2 regions of the Symmachiella macrocystis genome follow, and region 1 is predicted to be linked to the other one. Evidence: riboswitches for the same ligand, from Rfam matches in the RefSeq annotation. Region 1 holds a riboswitch; the other holds the start of a gene.
The links. Region 1 has a riboswitch for cyclic di-GMP ahead of CA54_RS27310 (PKD domain-containing protein). Riboswitches for the same ligand answer to the same signal wherever they lie in the genome.
Positions count from the first base shown of each region.

Region 1 (7,677 bases):
TTGTGAAGGCGGCAGTACCGTCGGCGTAGACATGGCTGGCGGAGTTGGGGTTGCCGTTGATCGTCTCAATCGTGCCATCACCCCAATTGATTTCCCAACTGCTAATGGGGTCGATCTGTTGGCCGCCGTTGAGCGACAAGACGTACTCGGAACCCTCGTCACTCACGTTCGATCCTGAGATTGATACGCTTGCCGACGAGTCATAAATCTTGATGTTGGAATAAACGCTCTCTCCATCGGCGCCAGCGACGTCATGATCATTTCCAAATGTCAGCCACTGCATGCTTCCTGTGAAGAATTCGCCGACAGGGATGCGATAATGGACCGTGCCGGGTGCGTCATTCTCATAGTTGCGAAAGTCGCTGAATCCATAATTCTGCGTTCCGTACAATTGGAAACTGAACTCTGGACTGAGAGATAAATCGTTGTCGAACCCGATAGTGTGGATTTCTCCTTGCGCCGAACTGCGGAAATCGAATTCCAGCACGGTGTCGGCTGTGATCGTCGTGGGCAACTCAATGCTTTTCCATAGGTTGCCGACCAGCCTTAGCGTTGCTCCTTCATCTTCGATGCTCACCGTTCCGTTCTTGTCTTGGCGTCCCGCATATGAGTCGATTGTGTAGTCGTTGAAATTTAACACCGGACCCAAGTCCGCGACGACATTGACCGCCACAGCGTTGGACTGGTAACTGCCATCCTCGTCGCTAGCGGTAGCAGAGATCGCATACTGTCCACCACCGGTGTAGAGGTGCGTGGCAGAAGAGGGATCACCGTTAATCGTTTCGATCGTGCCGTCACCCCAATTGATCGTCCAACTGCTGATTGTGTCGGCACCGGGATCAGTGGAAGAGAGACTCAGCGTGTAGGTTTCGCCCTCGTCGATCGAACTGTTGCCGACAATATTGAGCGTGGCGTCGACGTTGTTTACCGTGACGGCCTGCGTATTGGCGGAAAATGTGCCGGCCGCGTTGGTGGCGGTCGCTTGGATTGTGAAGGCGGCAGTACCGTCGGCGTAGACATGGCTGGCGGAGTTGGGGTTGCCGTTAATCGTCTCAATCGTGCCGTCGCCCCAATTGATCGTCCACTGCGTGATCGTGTCGGCACCGCTGCCATCGGCATTCAGTGTCAGGTTGTAAGACAAACCTTCGGCAGTGTTTCCTGAGCCGGAGATATTTAATTGCGGAGCGACTTCTTGAACATTTACCGCCATGGCGTTGGACTGGTAGCTACCATCTTCATCACTAGCGGTGGCAGAGATCGCATACTGTCCGCTGCCCGCGTAGATGTGCGTGGCGTAGGTCGGATCGCCGTTGATCGTTTGAATCGTGCCGTCACCCCAGTTGATCGTCCAGCTATTGATCGTGTCCGCGCCGGGATCGGTGGAGGAGAGGTTCAGTGTATAGGTGTTGCCTTCACCAACCGAACTGTTTCCCGAAATGTTCAAGGTTGCGTCGACGTTGTTCACCGTGACGGCCAGGTTATTAGCGGAAAATGTTCCGGCCGCGTTGGTGGCGGTCGCTTGGATTGTGAAGGCGGCAGTACCGTCGGCGTAAACATGACTTGCCGAGTTGGGATTGCCGTTGATTGTCTCAATTGTGCCGTCACCCCAGTTGATGGTCCACTGCGAGATCGTGTCGGCACCGCTGCCATCGGCATTGAGCGTTAGGTTGTAGGTCGAACCTTCCGCAGTGTTTCCCGAGCCGGCGATACTCAATTGCGGAGCGACTTCTTGGACGTTAACCGCCACGGCGTTTGACAGGTAACTGCCATCTTCGTCGCTAGCGGTGGCAGAGATCGCATACTGTCCGCTGCCCACGTAGACGTGCGTCGCGTAAGTCGGATCACCGTTAATCGTTTGGATCGTGCCGTCACCCCAGTTGATCGTCCAGCTACTGATCGTATCCGCACCAGGGTCAGTGGAGGCAAGGAACAGCGTATAAGTGATGCCTTCGCCAACCGAACTATTTCCGGAAATATTCAACGTGGCATCGACGTTGTTCACCGTGACGGCTTGCGTGTTGGCGGAAAATGTGCCGGTCGCGTTGGTGGCGGTCGCTTGGATTGTGTAAGCAGCAGTGCCATCGGCGTAGACGTGGCTGGCGGAGTTGGGATTGCCGTTGATGGTCTGGATCGTGCCGTCGCCCCAGTTGATGGTCCACTCCGTGATCGTTGCTGCGCCACTGCCATCGGCTGAGAGACCTAGTGCGTAAGTCGAACCTTCTGCCACAATGCTCGAACCGGAAATCGCCAATTCCGGTGCGGGATCGAATACATCGACCGTCAACGTGTTGGATTGGTAGGTGCCTGCGGCGTCGGTGGCGGTTGCGGAAATACTGAACGCATTCGGACCTTCGGCGTAAACGTGGGTGACCGTACTGGGGTTTCCATTGATGGTCTGAATGTTGCCATCGCCCCAATTGATGGTCCAACTGCTGATCGTTGAGGATTGGGCATTGGCTTCTGTGAGATTCAACGTGTACAACTCGCCTGCTGCCACCGAGGTGTTTCCAGTAATCGAGATTTCGTTCGTCGAAGCGGAATCACTGCGGGTTGCCGAAACCGTGAATTGTCCCACCGAACCGTATTCACCGGTGCTACGGACGATCAGCACATAATCACCGGCGGCGACATTGGTCGAAATAACAGCTCCGTAGCTTCCCGACGGGTCGGCGGTGGCAATCAGTTGACCGGATGCGGTCCGCAACTCGATGACGGAGTCCAGATTTGCGCCGACTTCAGCGACATTGACGGACAAGTCCACTTGCCCCCCGGTTGTCGAGAAGGAGAACGCGTCTTCATCGCTCATGCGTTCGATGATACCCGAAGCGGTCGCATTATTGCCGGCGAAGGACAAGGTCGTTGCCGAATTGATATCGCCATGATCGTCGGTCCGATAACCAAAGCCGTTTGTCCCCCGCGCAATGACCGCCATGTCGTCTTGATACGTATTGGCTGATGTCGAATTGCCATCGTGCCAAGTGGTCCGCGCTTTGTAATACGAAACCCCCATGATCGGCGCCCAGTCGCCGCTGCCTGGATTGTATTCGTTGGTCCTAACGCCGTTGTCATATGTGCTTTGATGTCTCAGCCCGAACCCATGCCCCGCTTCATGCGATGATGCCTCGGCGATGTATTTGGCGTTTTTTGCCAGATTGTCGGGAAACACGTAGACCGTGTTCACGATGGAGTTGGTGAACGTATTGATGTAGGCCACGCCCCCCGCGCCGCTGCTGTACCAACTACTGTTGCCGCCAATGGCCACCCGCAGGGCATTTCCATTGCTGAAGTCGCCGGGATCAATCGTGGTCACGTCGATGTTGAAAGAGGCATAGTCCTCAGAGACGCGTTGCCAGATTTCGGTGATCGAATTGATTTCGGCGGTACTGAATGAGCTGTAATCTCCATCCAGGCTAAAAGCCGGCGTTGTGATATTGCTATAGGAGCCCCAATTGGATTCGAAGTGTCCGTCAAAATCCAGATACAATTTCACCGATGCGTTGGAATTGCTGGAGAGCAACGGCAGACTTTCCAGCGGGAATTGTTCTCCGTCTCCTGATTCGTCAGAGGTCGAATTCAATTCGAGGGTGTTCAGTTCGTTGAAGTATCCAGCGCCGCAGCAGCCACAGCCACATAACTGAGGGTGACCTGTGTTATTGTCCTCTTCAATCCCGCCATTCAGCTCAAGGCTGCCGGACATGACGAGACGGCTTTCCAGCGTCTCGAATTTCAACGAATCGGTGGAGCGCGAATTGCGTGGCCGAAGTTGCTTGGGAAGTGCGCAGCCGATCAAACGCGAGAGCAGCGAAGCAGTGTCCGCTTCAGGGGTTTGCGTGGACGTGGAAGTTGATCGTGCGCGGAAAAGCATGGCTGCATTCCTCCAAACCGGTTTGAGTTGGGATCGACCTTTTCGGGAACCTGGCAATCTCTGGAGCGAGACCCATGGCTTTGCGTCCCCGCCTCACGACGGGTTTGCCTTTATCGAAGGCTCTGGAGGAGTTGCAGCAGCCCGCGGTATTTATGACAGCAGCGCGTTACCAAAAAGCGGCAACACGCTGTTGCTATTCAAACGTGTCTCATAAATGACATCGTGTCAAAGAGAACCCGCTGATGCTGCTCGGAATATTAGACAGAGAATTGCGGCGAAGAGGTTTCACCCGCCGTGTATGTTGTCTGGCCCAACAACAACTGATTTAGCAGGACTCTCACTCCTCAAAACGTGTGGGGATAGGTCTCGTTTTGGTTGTCTGCTTGCCCTATTGACAATAGGGGGTTTCCGAAAGGGATGTTAGTTAACCAGACTTTCTGGATTGAGTCAAGTACGGACGAAAACATGGAATAGAGCACAATGCTCAGTCCTACGATTTCAGCCGTATCACACCGTGCAAGTTGTTCACATCTCACGAATCTAGGTTTGACCATTCGTCTTGCTCGTGGCTACGAATATATTCGCCGTTGCCCCAATAGCGCACAATATCCTCCGGCGATTCGGCCGGCCGGAGGACGCGCATGGCCTCCAGGCTATCAGGTTCGTAGCCGATGACCGCTGGGATGCCGCGGCTGCAATGCCGGGACCACATGCTCAGCGTATAGGCGCCAACGTCGCGGATGACGATCCAATCGCCCGCTGCGATCGCAGGCAGGAGCGCGTCACGGGCCACGATGTCGCCGCCGAAACAAAGTGGTCCCACGATCGTCACGGGGCGTAGGTCACTTTTTTTAGGAAGGCCCTGTGCATCCAATACAAAAAACTCGTGCGGCCAATCGTCCGGGCGATAGACGGGGCGTAGCAGGAAGTCCGCGCCGAGGTGGATCACCGCCATCTGTTGTGCGGATTTGTAGTATTCCACCCGACTGGCGGCGAATCCGCAATTGGCTTGGACCGCGCGACCAAATTCGGTGATTCGTTGCAGCGTGGGAGACAAAACATCCGGGGCGCGCTTACGGATCTCAGCGACGTACTCGGCCGGCGTGGGAGCGGTCAATTCGGATTGGTACACGGTTGGCAAGCCGCCGCCGATATCGAGATGCGTGACCGCGCGGCCGCTGTGTTGTTCGATTTCTTTGAGCAACGTGTCGGCGATCGTAATGGCGTCGGTCAGCAGTCCCATGGCACAGCCTTGCGATCCGACATGGATGTGCAGGCCGCTGAGCCATTCGTGGGTCGCAAAAGCTTCTAGAATCGCCGCCCGGTTTGTGGAGAGCGGAATGCCGAATTTGGAGTCGGTGTTGGCAACACTTGTCAGCGAGATTGTACCGCCGCCAACTTGAGGATTCACCCGCAGGCCAATCACAGAGTTCGAGGAACGCGTCTGCAACTGGGTGGCGATCCGCTGGAGTTCCTCAAAGTTATCGACGTTCAGATAAATACCCGCGTCCAAAGCTTGGCAGATTTCATCCGTGGTTTTTGCGGGCGAGTCGAAGATCACCCGTTGTGGCGGGCATCCGGCGGCGAGAGCGAGTTGCACTTCTTCAAGACTAGCTGCCTCCAACCCACAGCCTTCGCGGACGACAGTGCGGAGGATTTCCAACACTGGATTGGCCTTGATTGCAATCGCGTGCAACGTGTTGGGGGGGAACGCTGATTGGAGTTCGACCAACCGCGACCGCATGAGACGCAGGTTGTGAAAAATGGCGGATGGCGCGTCAGCTAGCGGTCCGTGCAACTGCGCGGCTTGCACTACGGCAGCAGCTTCGTCCAATGAAATTCGGCGACCGAAGGCATCCATCCGTCCGCTTTCGCAAAACTCAGAGACTTATTTTAAGTTGGCGGCAGGCAGTTTGAGCGGCAGCTCCATGCCAGGATCGCGAATTGCCGAATCGGCGTCGATATCCACTCCAACAAGGCATTCCACTTTGCGTCGCAGATTCATAATTTGCCGCTGCAACCAAGTCAAGCGTTCGTCGAATGTACGCCCCAAGCGTGCGTCGGTCGCAACGCGGACAACCAACTCTCCACCAATCGCAACCCGCAGAATATAGCCGGCAGTACCGAGGTTGACCGGTTGCCCGATATGGAAACATTGCGAAGTCACGTCCGTGTCCCATTCAGGGTATTGAGCGGAGATGTCGCGATTCAGATTGTAATGCAGATGGGCCAGGTCCGTTTTCTCCAGATTGCTTTCCGCTCCCGCTGGTTTGATCCAGAAGCCCACGACGGTTGTCCGCGCTTCTAACGGACGGTCGATTTCTTCGTCATGCGGAGCCGGAGTGGTTGGCAGTAATTTGAAGACTGAGGATTCGCCGAGGATCTGAAGGGCTTTGGTTTCAAAGCAATTCAATACCCAGTCCCGCGTCAATTCCGGCACAGCGTAGTAGGCATCGATCTCCGCCAGTGCGGTTGTCCAGCGCAGCACAACGCCGAGGTTGGATTTCTTGGGCAGTACGTCGCGGATGGCGGTCCACCGTTCGGGCATTTCAGCGGCAGAAAAATAATCGCCGAATCCCTGCGGAAGTTGGCCCAGTGATTGGATGGTTTCGTCAAACGTCTGCGGGATGAGCAGCGCACCGGAGAAGGGGGGCCCGCCGTAAAATTTGGATCCTGTAAAAATCACCAGATAGCCGCGGTCCAACGCGTCACGCAATCCCGCGCGGCTGATGCGTCCTTGAGCAGCATCGATGACCACAACCAATTCAGGAAAGGCAGCTTGTAACCGCTCGACACAGGCATAGCTGGGAGCGAAGACACCGGTTTTGCTGTGGGCCACGATGTGCAAGAGCACGACCGTATCTTCGTTGCTGGAATCGACGACTAGTTGGGTGACTTCGGCGTTGATTTCTGATTCTTCCAACTGCCGTCCGCCAGCGCCGCGAATGTCGACGGTTTTTACGCTGACGCGCGACGCCAGTTCGTCGTCAATCGGCGTTCCCTGTTTGTTTCTGCGGCCATTGGGCGTTTGGGTGTCATAGTGACAACATCCGGCCGCCAACGGGGTTCCACTGCCGACTTCGCCCGGGCCGACAACGATGTTGACGATCTGTTTCTTAGAAATCCCACTCGCCAATGCGACGGCAAGAAATTCGACATCCGTCCCCGAGGGGGCCAAGGCAATGTCGACGTCGGCGTTCAACTCAAGCAGTTCGGCCAGTCGTGTGCGGATCGATTGTGCGCACTGGGAGACCGCCGTGTCGAAGTCCTCTTGTCCCTGCAGTATACGCAATGTTCGCATCGCTTTCGCATAACCGCGGAGCGAAGTAGAAGAACTCGTGCACGATCCAAATGGAACGACGGACCGTGGTTGCGGACCGCATCCATATTTATTGAGCCGTTCCCCGCCTAGCAGGTTGAGACGGTTGTCGCCGCCGGAAACCAGAAGCTCTTCCAGCGGCGCTTTGGTATTCGGATGCATGAGTACTTCTTTGGTGCTGTGCAAATCTAAGTAAGACGTCCGTTTCCAGTCGCGGTTGGTTTCCGTGGTTTCACGCACTGTGCGTCGTGGTCGGTTCACTCTCCGTGTCGCCGCTGCGTTGTGCGTTCATGTTCAACTGCGAGAGATTGGCCCACAGCTTTTTGCGTGAGCGGCGTTTGGCGGATTTTGCGTTTTCTTTGCGTTGCAGCATGGCCTTATTCAGGAAGTCCAGGTAACGGCCTTGCAGCAATCCAGTATCGAAACAGAGTTGTTCCATGATCGAATCGCCGCCGTCGCCTTCCAGTTCAATCAGCACAGGGCCTTGATCAGT
Region 1 is NZ_SJPP01000003.1:998,182-1,005,858, reverse strand. It holds gene CA54_RS27310 (PKD domain-containing protein) at 1-3,865, opposite strand, end outside; cyclic di-GMP riboswitch class I at 3,907-3,984, opposite strand; gene CA54_RS27305 (diaminopimelate decarboxylase) at 4,398-5,726, opposite strand; gene CA54_RS27300 (hypothetical protein) at 5,754-7,346, opposite strand; gene CA54_RS27295 (sugar-transfer associated ATP-grasp domain-containing protein) at 7,417-7,677, opposite strand, start outside.

Region 2 (7,677 bases), on a different contig from region 1:
CGGGAAAAGATTGTGTTTTGTGGATATCACGGCTGGCACGATTGGTATCTGGCGGCAAATCTTTCGGCCGATGCCACATTGGATGCGCATCTGTTCCCCGGCATCGAGCCGATTGGCGTCCCGCAATCATTGGCCGGAACCGCCATCCCCTTTGAATATGGCAATGCCGAGTCGTTGCAATCGCTCCTGGAGAAACACGCGGGGGAGGTTGCTGCGGTCATCATGGAACCACTTCGCAGCGAGGAACCACTGGCCGGTTATTTGCAACAGGTCCGTTCGCTCACTGAGCAGCACGGTACAGTGTTGATCTTCGATGAAGTCTCTACCGGCTTTCGTTTAAGCGTCGGCGGTGTGCAACCCTATCTGGGCATCGAACCCGACATGGCCGTTTTTGCCAAATCGATATCCAACGGCTACCCGATGGGAGCCGTCGTTGGCAGCCGCGCTGTAATGGAACCGGCAGCGCAAATGTTCATTTCCAGCACCTATTGGAGCGACCTGATCGGAATTCGTGCTGCTCTGACTACCTTGCGAGAGATCCGCCGCCGGGGCGTCCCTGAGTACCTCCAGGATCTCGGCCGCTCGATTATCTCGCGGATGAACGAGGTCGCTGACGAGACCGGTTTGTCGGTCCGTTGCGGCGGAATTTCGGTCCATCCCTACCTGCAGTTCGAAGTCGATGATCCCACCATTTCTCGACAACTCTCCACGCTCTATGTGCAGGAAATGGCCAAACGGGGCTGCTACGGTTTCCCTTCTTTTTATCTCAATGCCGCCCAAGGGGATCCGGAACTCGACCAAACTACGGCGGCCGCCCGCGAAACGTTTTCGCTCCTCAAGCAGGGGCTGGATGCGGGCCAACTCGATGGACTCCTCGAAGCCGATCTGACGCAGGATGTCTTTCGCCGCATCGTCCGCTGACGGCCCGTCAATCATGAAAATCCCGCCCAGCGGTGACTGATGGTCATCACGACCGCCGTGTCATCGATGCTTTGCTGCGGTCGATGGTATCGATTGCCACGCCTACGGGAGTCATGTCCGCAATTTGCAACATGGCTTGTCATGTTGCCCTCACGCATCATCACTGTTCGAGAAACACTGCACCACGTTGCCAATGCACATCGTTGTCTTGCATGCCGTGTTGCGTCGCAACAGCGCTGCTTGGGGTACTTTGCACGCAAGACAAGTCTTATGGCAAAAGTAGCCGGCGCCGGCAGCTTCTCTTTGACACGCTGCGATTTGTGACACAAGTTTTCAATGGCGGTTAGCTTTCTCGAATGCCATTTGACGCAGAGTTGGTCGAACATAAAACGTCGACCTTCTGGCGGTGGCTACGAGAATTGCTGACCGTTGAAACCACAGATTTGCCGCGGGCTGCTGCACTCCTCCAGGGCCTTCGACAAAGGCAAACTCGTCGCGAGACGGGGACGCAAAGCCATGGGTCTCGTTCGAGAGATTGCCAGGCTACCGAAGAGGTCAATTCATTTCTGAATAGCGTTTTACGTTTCTGGGATTGCAGCCATGCTGTTTCGAGATCGTTCGAAGTCGAACACAAACCTTGCCACCGAAGCCTCTTCACTTCTCGCGCGGCTTGTGGGTCACTCCATTCCCAAAACTTCGCGCCGCCTCCCCACGCTTAACAAGCTTCAACTGGGGTTTCAAACTTTAGAACCCCGTCTCGTCATGTCCAGCAGCCTCGATTTGAATGGCGGCATGCACACCGATGATGACGAAACAAACCATTCCCACGGATGCGGCTGTGGTTGTTGCGTCGGTGGCCATCTGCATGGACTCGACCCCATCGAAACGACCACAACCCCCGACGAATCAGGGGATGGTGAACAATATCCCTTGGCCAGTTTGCCGTTGCTCTCCAGCAACCCCACGGCGTCGGTGAAATTGTACTTGGATTTTGACGGGCATTTTGAATCCCAGTGGGGCGCTTACAGCAACATCACTTCGCCGGCATTCAGCATCGATGGCGATTACAGCAGTTTTAGCACGGCTGAAATCGATGCGATTACCGAAATCTGGCAGAGAGTCTCTGAAGACTTCGCACCGTTTAACATTGATGTGACGACCATCGAACCTGGCAGCTTCGCAAACGGAGAAGCGATGCGTGTCGTAATCGGTGGTAACAGCAGTTGGTATGGCGGCACCGTTGGCGGATTGGGTTACATCAACTCCTTTACCGATTCGGTCGTGAATACCGTATATGTCTTTCCGGACCACCTTGCCAAAAACGCCCGGTACATCGGCGAAGCAGCCTCCCACGAAGCCGGGCATGGTTTTGGTCTCAGGCATCAAAGCAGGTACGTCGACGGCTCCAAAACCCATGAATACAATCCCGGCGGCAACGGCTGGGCGCCGATCATGGGATCGTCGTACTACCAAACGCGCAGCACGTGGAGCGACGGCACGACATATTCCTCGAACGCTTATCAAGACGACATGGAAGTCATCGCCCGCGCCGCCAACGGGTTTGGCTACCGCACGGACGACCATGGCGGGTTGGGCTCCGCAACGACGCTTTCCTTCACCGGCAACAATGCGTCGGCGTCGGGTATCCTCGAGAAAATGAGCGATCAAGACGCCTTCTCGTTCACGGCGGCCGCGGGGCAGTTGACACTACAATTGAACGTCGCCGAAGTTGGGGCCAACCTCGACAGTGTTCTCGAATTGCGAACGCAAGCGGGAGACTTGATTGCGACCGCCGACCCGTCCAATAACTTTGGCGCGACCATTTCGACGACTGTCGATGGTGGGAATTACGTGCTGGTCGTGCGTAGCACCGGGGAATACGGCTCGGTAGGACAATACACGATATCCGCCTCGCGCGCTGAGGTGGCTACAGAGATTGCCATTTCCGGTGAGTCCTCTGTCGCCGAAGATCAGACCTATACTCTGCAACTCGATGAAGTTGTCGAAGGCGGGTCCCCGATTCAAAGTTGGACGATCAATTGGGGCGACGGAACAATTCAAGTCGTCGCTGGGAATCCTAACTCCGTCACGCACACTTATGCCGATGGTACGGGTGAATTCACGATTCAAGCGACTGCGACCGACGGAGATGAGACCTTTGCGGCCGACAACCATGTAGTCAACGTGTTCGATCCCGTCCCGGATCTAGCGACATCCGGAGCGACGTATGTCGTCGAGGGAAACTCCTTCCAACTGGGGCTCTCGGCCGCGGGTGATGGAGCAGCATCCATCACACACTGGACCATCAATTGGGGCGACGGCACGGTCCAGGTTGTTTCCGGAAACCCGAACAGCGTCTCCCACGTTTACACCGACGGCACAACAGTCGTGACAATTCAAGCTGCTGCGACGAATTCCTTCGGAACCTATACCGCCGCTTCTAAAAATGTCACCGTACAAAACGCAGCGGCCACGCTGGAGATTTCAGGAAGCGGCACAACGCAAGGCGGCAGCACGTACACACTCGGACTGTTGTCGACAGATTCCGGGAACGACACAATTTCGCATTGGACGATCAACTGGGGGGACGGCACGATCGAGCAGATCAACGGCGACCCCTCGACGGCCACTCACTCCTATGCCAACAGCGACGGACAATTTACAATTTCAGCCACGGCGACGGACGAGGACGGGACCTATGCAGCCAATAACTTGATCGTGCAGGTCGTCGAAGAGACCAACCCCCCATTGAATTTCAATAGTTTCAGCGTCAATAGTTATAGCCAAGGGCAAGACAAAGCAGGAAACGCAGCAGTCTACGACGGCGGCTCAACACTGCAGTTGACAGGTAACGTTTGGAAACGCATTAACTACGACTATACGATCACCGTCGACACGGTACTGGAATTGGAATTCAGCAGTCTCAGAGCGGCGGAACTGTCAGCAATTGGTTTTGACACAGACCTGCACCACGACCAACACCGCGCATTTCAACTCGCCGGGACCGACTCATGGGGATTGCAGGATTTTCGCGTTCCCAACACCAACGACTCCGAATTGGTGCGGATTGTTATTCCCATCGGCCAGTTTTATACCGGAGAGGTTCGATACCTCTTCTTCATCAATGACGAGGACGTTTCGAATCCGAATTCGGTCAGTACGTTTGCTAACGTGCAGGTCTATGAGTCGATGACGGCTCACGATGACGTGTTTGCGGCCGATGAAGCGGATGGTTCGGTCACTCTCGACGTCCTCGCCAACGACAGCAAAACTACGGGAGTCTCAGACCCCTTAGAAATTATCGCTGTCAGCCAAGGCTCGGCGGGCGGGACCATCTTCATTGCCAATGGCGGGACAAATCTCGTCTATACCCCGGCCACAGGATTTTACGGCACGGAGACGTTCACCTACACAATGACCGACGGAATACCCAATAATGAGTCTACGGGTAAGGTCACGGTAGCGGTTGAGGCAGCCACTTCGCTCAGTGGCGAGAGTGAAGCTTCGGTCGGCGAAAATTACGTGTTACGACTCGACACCCGCGACGGATTGGCCGTGTCCAATTGGACGGTCGATTGGGGTGACGGTACGGTTCAGAATGTCGCCGGCAATCCCACTTACCTGACGCACATCTACCAGAACAGCGGCCGGCAACATACGATCACAGCAACGGCGGCGAACGGCGGCTCACAATATGGCTCGGTGTCACACGGCGTTGATGTCGATGTCGTGGAGGTCAACTTCGACCAACGTCCGATTCGTTCGTACGCTGGGAATCAAGACGCCAATGGCGATGCATCGGTGGAAAAAGACGGAAACGCAGTCCGTCTGGACGGGAACGTCTGGAAACGTATCAGCATGCCGATGACGATTACCAGCGAAACGGTGTTGGAATTCGACCTGCGGATCCTGCGTGAAGGAGAAATTCACGGCATCGGATTTGACAATGATTGGTACCATAGCTCTTCACGCACGTTCCAACTACGCGGTAGCGATACCTGGGGACGACAAGATTTTCGCACTTCCTCGAATACCAATGGCACAGTGCACTACGTCATTCCCATCGGGGAATTCTACCAGGGATACGTGAAGTATCTGTTCTTCGTCAATGATGAAGATGTTTACAGGCCCCGCTCAGAAGTCGTTTTTTCCAACATCCGCGTTTACGAACATGGCCCTGCCCCGCAGGAACCTGTCGAGAGCGCTGCGCCGGTAGCGAGCCCCGAATTGGTCGCCGCTGATCCTCACGTTTCCTCGTCAAATGGACTCACTGCAATCCTCGCAGAAGTCGACAAGCAATTGCTACTGGCAGAGAACCATGCGTATCCGACCGCTGCGGAATCCACACAACCCGTCCCAGTCTCCACTCCAACACATCCGATGAATCAGCAGTCATTTTCGACGTTCGAATCATGGCCCGTTACACAGAGATCTCACGGCGACTCTTTCCTCTCAAATTCCATCGCAGATGAGTTGGCGGCGAACGAGCTGTTTTTCGCTCTCTACGACGGTATGCTGGACTGAGGGGAGTACTGGAAGAAACCGGTCGCGGGTGAGACGCGTAGGCATAGCACCGCTCAATTCATCAAAGACGAAAAAAGGCCACCCGGTCGAATGCACGGGCGGCCTTTTTCATTTTTTTGTCGTGTGAGCTACGCAACCTTGCGAGTCTTCCGGCGACGCCAGCTGTAGCCAACAAGCCCCATGGCTCCGATTCCCAGCAAGACAAAGCTGGAAGGTTCGGGAACCACCCCGGGCGCTCCGGACGGCTTTTCGGTGCCGTAGATCGTGACCCAATCCCAGCCCCGACCATCTGAGGGTTTGGTATAGTTGTCGTATTGCTGCAGACGAAACGTCACGGTTGACAGCGAGCCGTTGCCACCAGCAAGGTTTAAAGCTTGGGCGATCGCGGCGTCTACGGAATTGAGCTGAACGTTGTACCAATTAGAGTTACTTTCCCCGGCACTCGGCGTCCAAATCGGCACAAAGTTCTCACCATCAACACTCACGGCCACGCCGTCCGCATTAGAGTGATCGACAAACGGGTTCAGTTGCCCGGCATCTTGGTCGCCACTCCCACCCACTCGAGATTCGTCTGTTGCAAATCCGTGAACTTCGTCATCATAGGATCGGTGGTTAAACGTCACACGAATACCTTCCCAATCTTCCAAGTTTAAGACGAGATTCGCTTCATTGAGGTTGTAGCTGCCACTGGTATTCACATCCATCAACAACCCGCCACCATAGAGTGTGACTCGGCCGTTATTTGTACTGGATTCGGTTGTGAACGGGGCGATCGAGTTTCCGCTCGTCGGACCGGTGTACAACTCCCCCATTCCGTGTCCGATAAAGTTATCCATGAATAACATGGACTCCGCTTGAGCAACGGATGAACTGGCGACTAATGCCAAAGCCCCGACTGCCAGTACTCTTGTGAACGCGTTCATTCGTGTTTCTCCCCCGGCCCGTCTACTTTTCGTTTACAAATGGTGTCAATAAAAAACTGCTTGGTGTTGCTAGATGAGCGGCCCATCCGTCCATTGGTGGTATATCTCGCACATCCTGTAGAACTGCCCCGTTCCAGATAATCAGCATAAACGTAATGCTTAGCTATGACCAGAAAAAAAGGGCAATTTTTTCATAAAGTTGGAAAATTAGGGCAAACCCGGGTGTGTGGAGAACCTCGAATGCGCACGAAAAACCGCCTCGGCAAATTACCGGGCGGCTTAGAAATTCGTGATTTATCCAACCGATTCTTGGATCAGTTGATTCGAGTCTTCAATTTCTGGTTACGACGGCGAACAAAAGCCCCGAGACCAATTGCCCCGAGACCAAACAGAACAAAACTGCTGGGCTCGGGAACCACACCAGGACCGGGATCAGGGCCGTCATTGGGAGTGCCAAAAAGCTTCAAACTACCGCCATTTCCAACGACCTGGTACCGCAAAAAAGGCGAGCTGTTTAAATCCAAGACGGGCAAGGGCGGGACATCGAATTGAATTCTCAGTATGGCTTCTGAGAAATAGTGCGGAGAACCACCGAAACCACTCGTCGCATCTGGATTATAAATTCCGCCCTTGGATGTTGAGCCGGGGGACGTGCTGGGGTAATAGTCGAAATTCAGGTTTCCAGTCCCTGCATCAAGATCTAACGCCCATGGGTTGGTCGATGGGGCACCCGAGGATCCGCCGATGACTGTCGAGGTGCCATTCAAAACTCCATTGGAATTTTTTTCAAACGCTGTCAGCGTCCACGAAAAAACTCCCGGCTCGGGGTCCAATAAGTTGAAGCCAAACCCTGTGATGGCTGACGCATTCACGCCGGTTCCATTGATAAGCGTCGTTGGGGATGTGTTTTGAATTTTCACGACAACTGTGTCATTGGCGACTGTAGTCGTGCCAATTCCAATGTCCATGACTCCCGTCGCCATCCCCCCGTTGTCTGACCCAGAAAACAAAAACGAGTTGGCAGATACTGAAGAAGGTGATGAGAGCAAGCAGATCACGCCGCAAACGCCCAATAACCTTGTGAAAAAACTCATCGATAAATACTCCTCTGCCCGTTTAATTATCTCAATCAAATGGTGCCAATGAAAATTTTACGGAAACAGCAGCGTTGTGGCCCATGCCTCAACTGAAGGTAAATCTTGCAAATCTTGTAAGATTGGGTTGTTCCGCACAATTAGAATAATCCTATCGCTGAGCAATGACCAGAATAAAATTGCAGAAATCTCGTGAAAATAGGAAGTTAGGGCAA
Region 2 is NZ_SJPP01000001.1:4,358,405-4,366,081, reverse strand. It holds gene CA54_RS17045 (aspartate aminotransferase family protein) at 1-921, shown strand, start outside; cyclic di-GMP riboswitch class I at 1,395-1,472, shown strand; gene CA54_RS17040 (Ig-like domain-containing protein) at 1,684-5,445, shown strand; gene CA54_RS17035 (PEP-CTERM sorting domain-containing protein) at 5,574-6,368, opposite strand; gene CA54_RS17030 (PEP-CTERM sorting domain-containing protein) at 6,683-7,462, opposite strand.
Region 2: another riboswitch for cyclic di-GMP. It lies ahead of CA54_RS17040 (Ig-like domain-containing protein); the one in region 1 lies ahead of CA54_RS27310 (PKD domain-containing protein).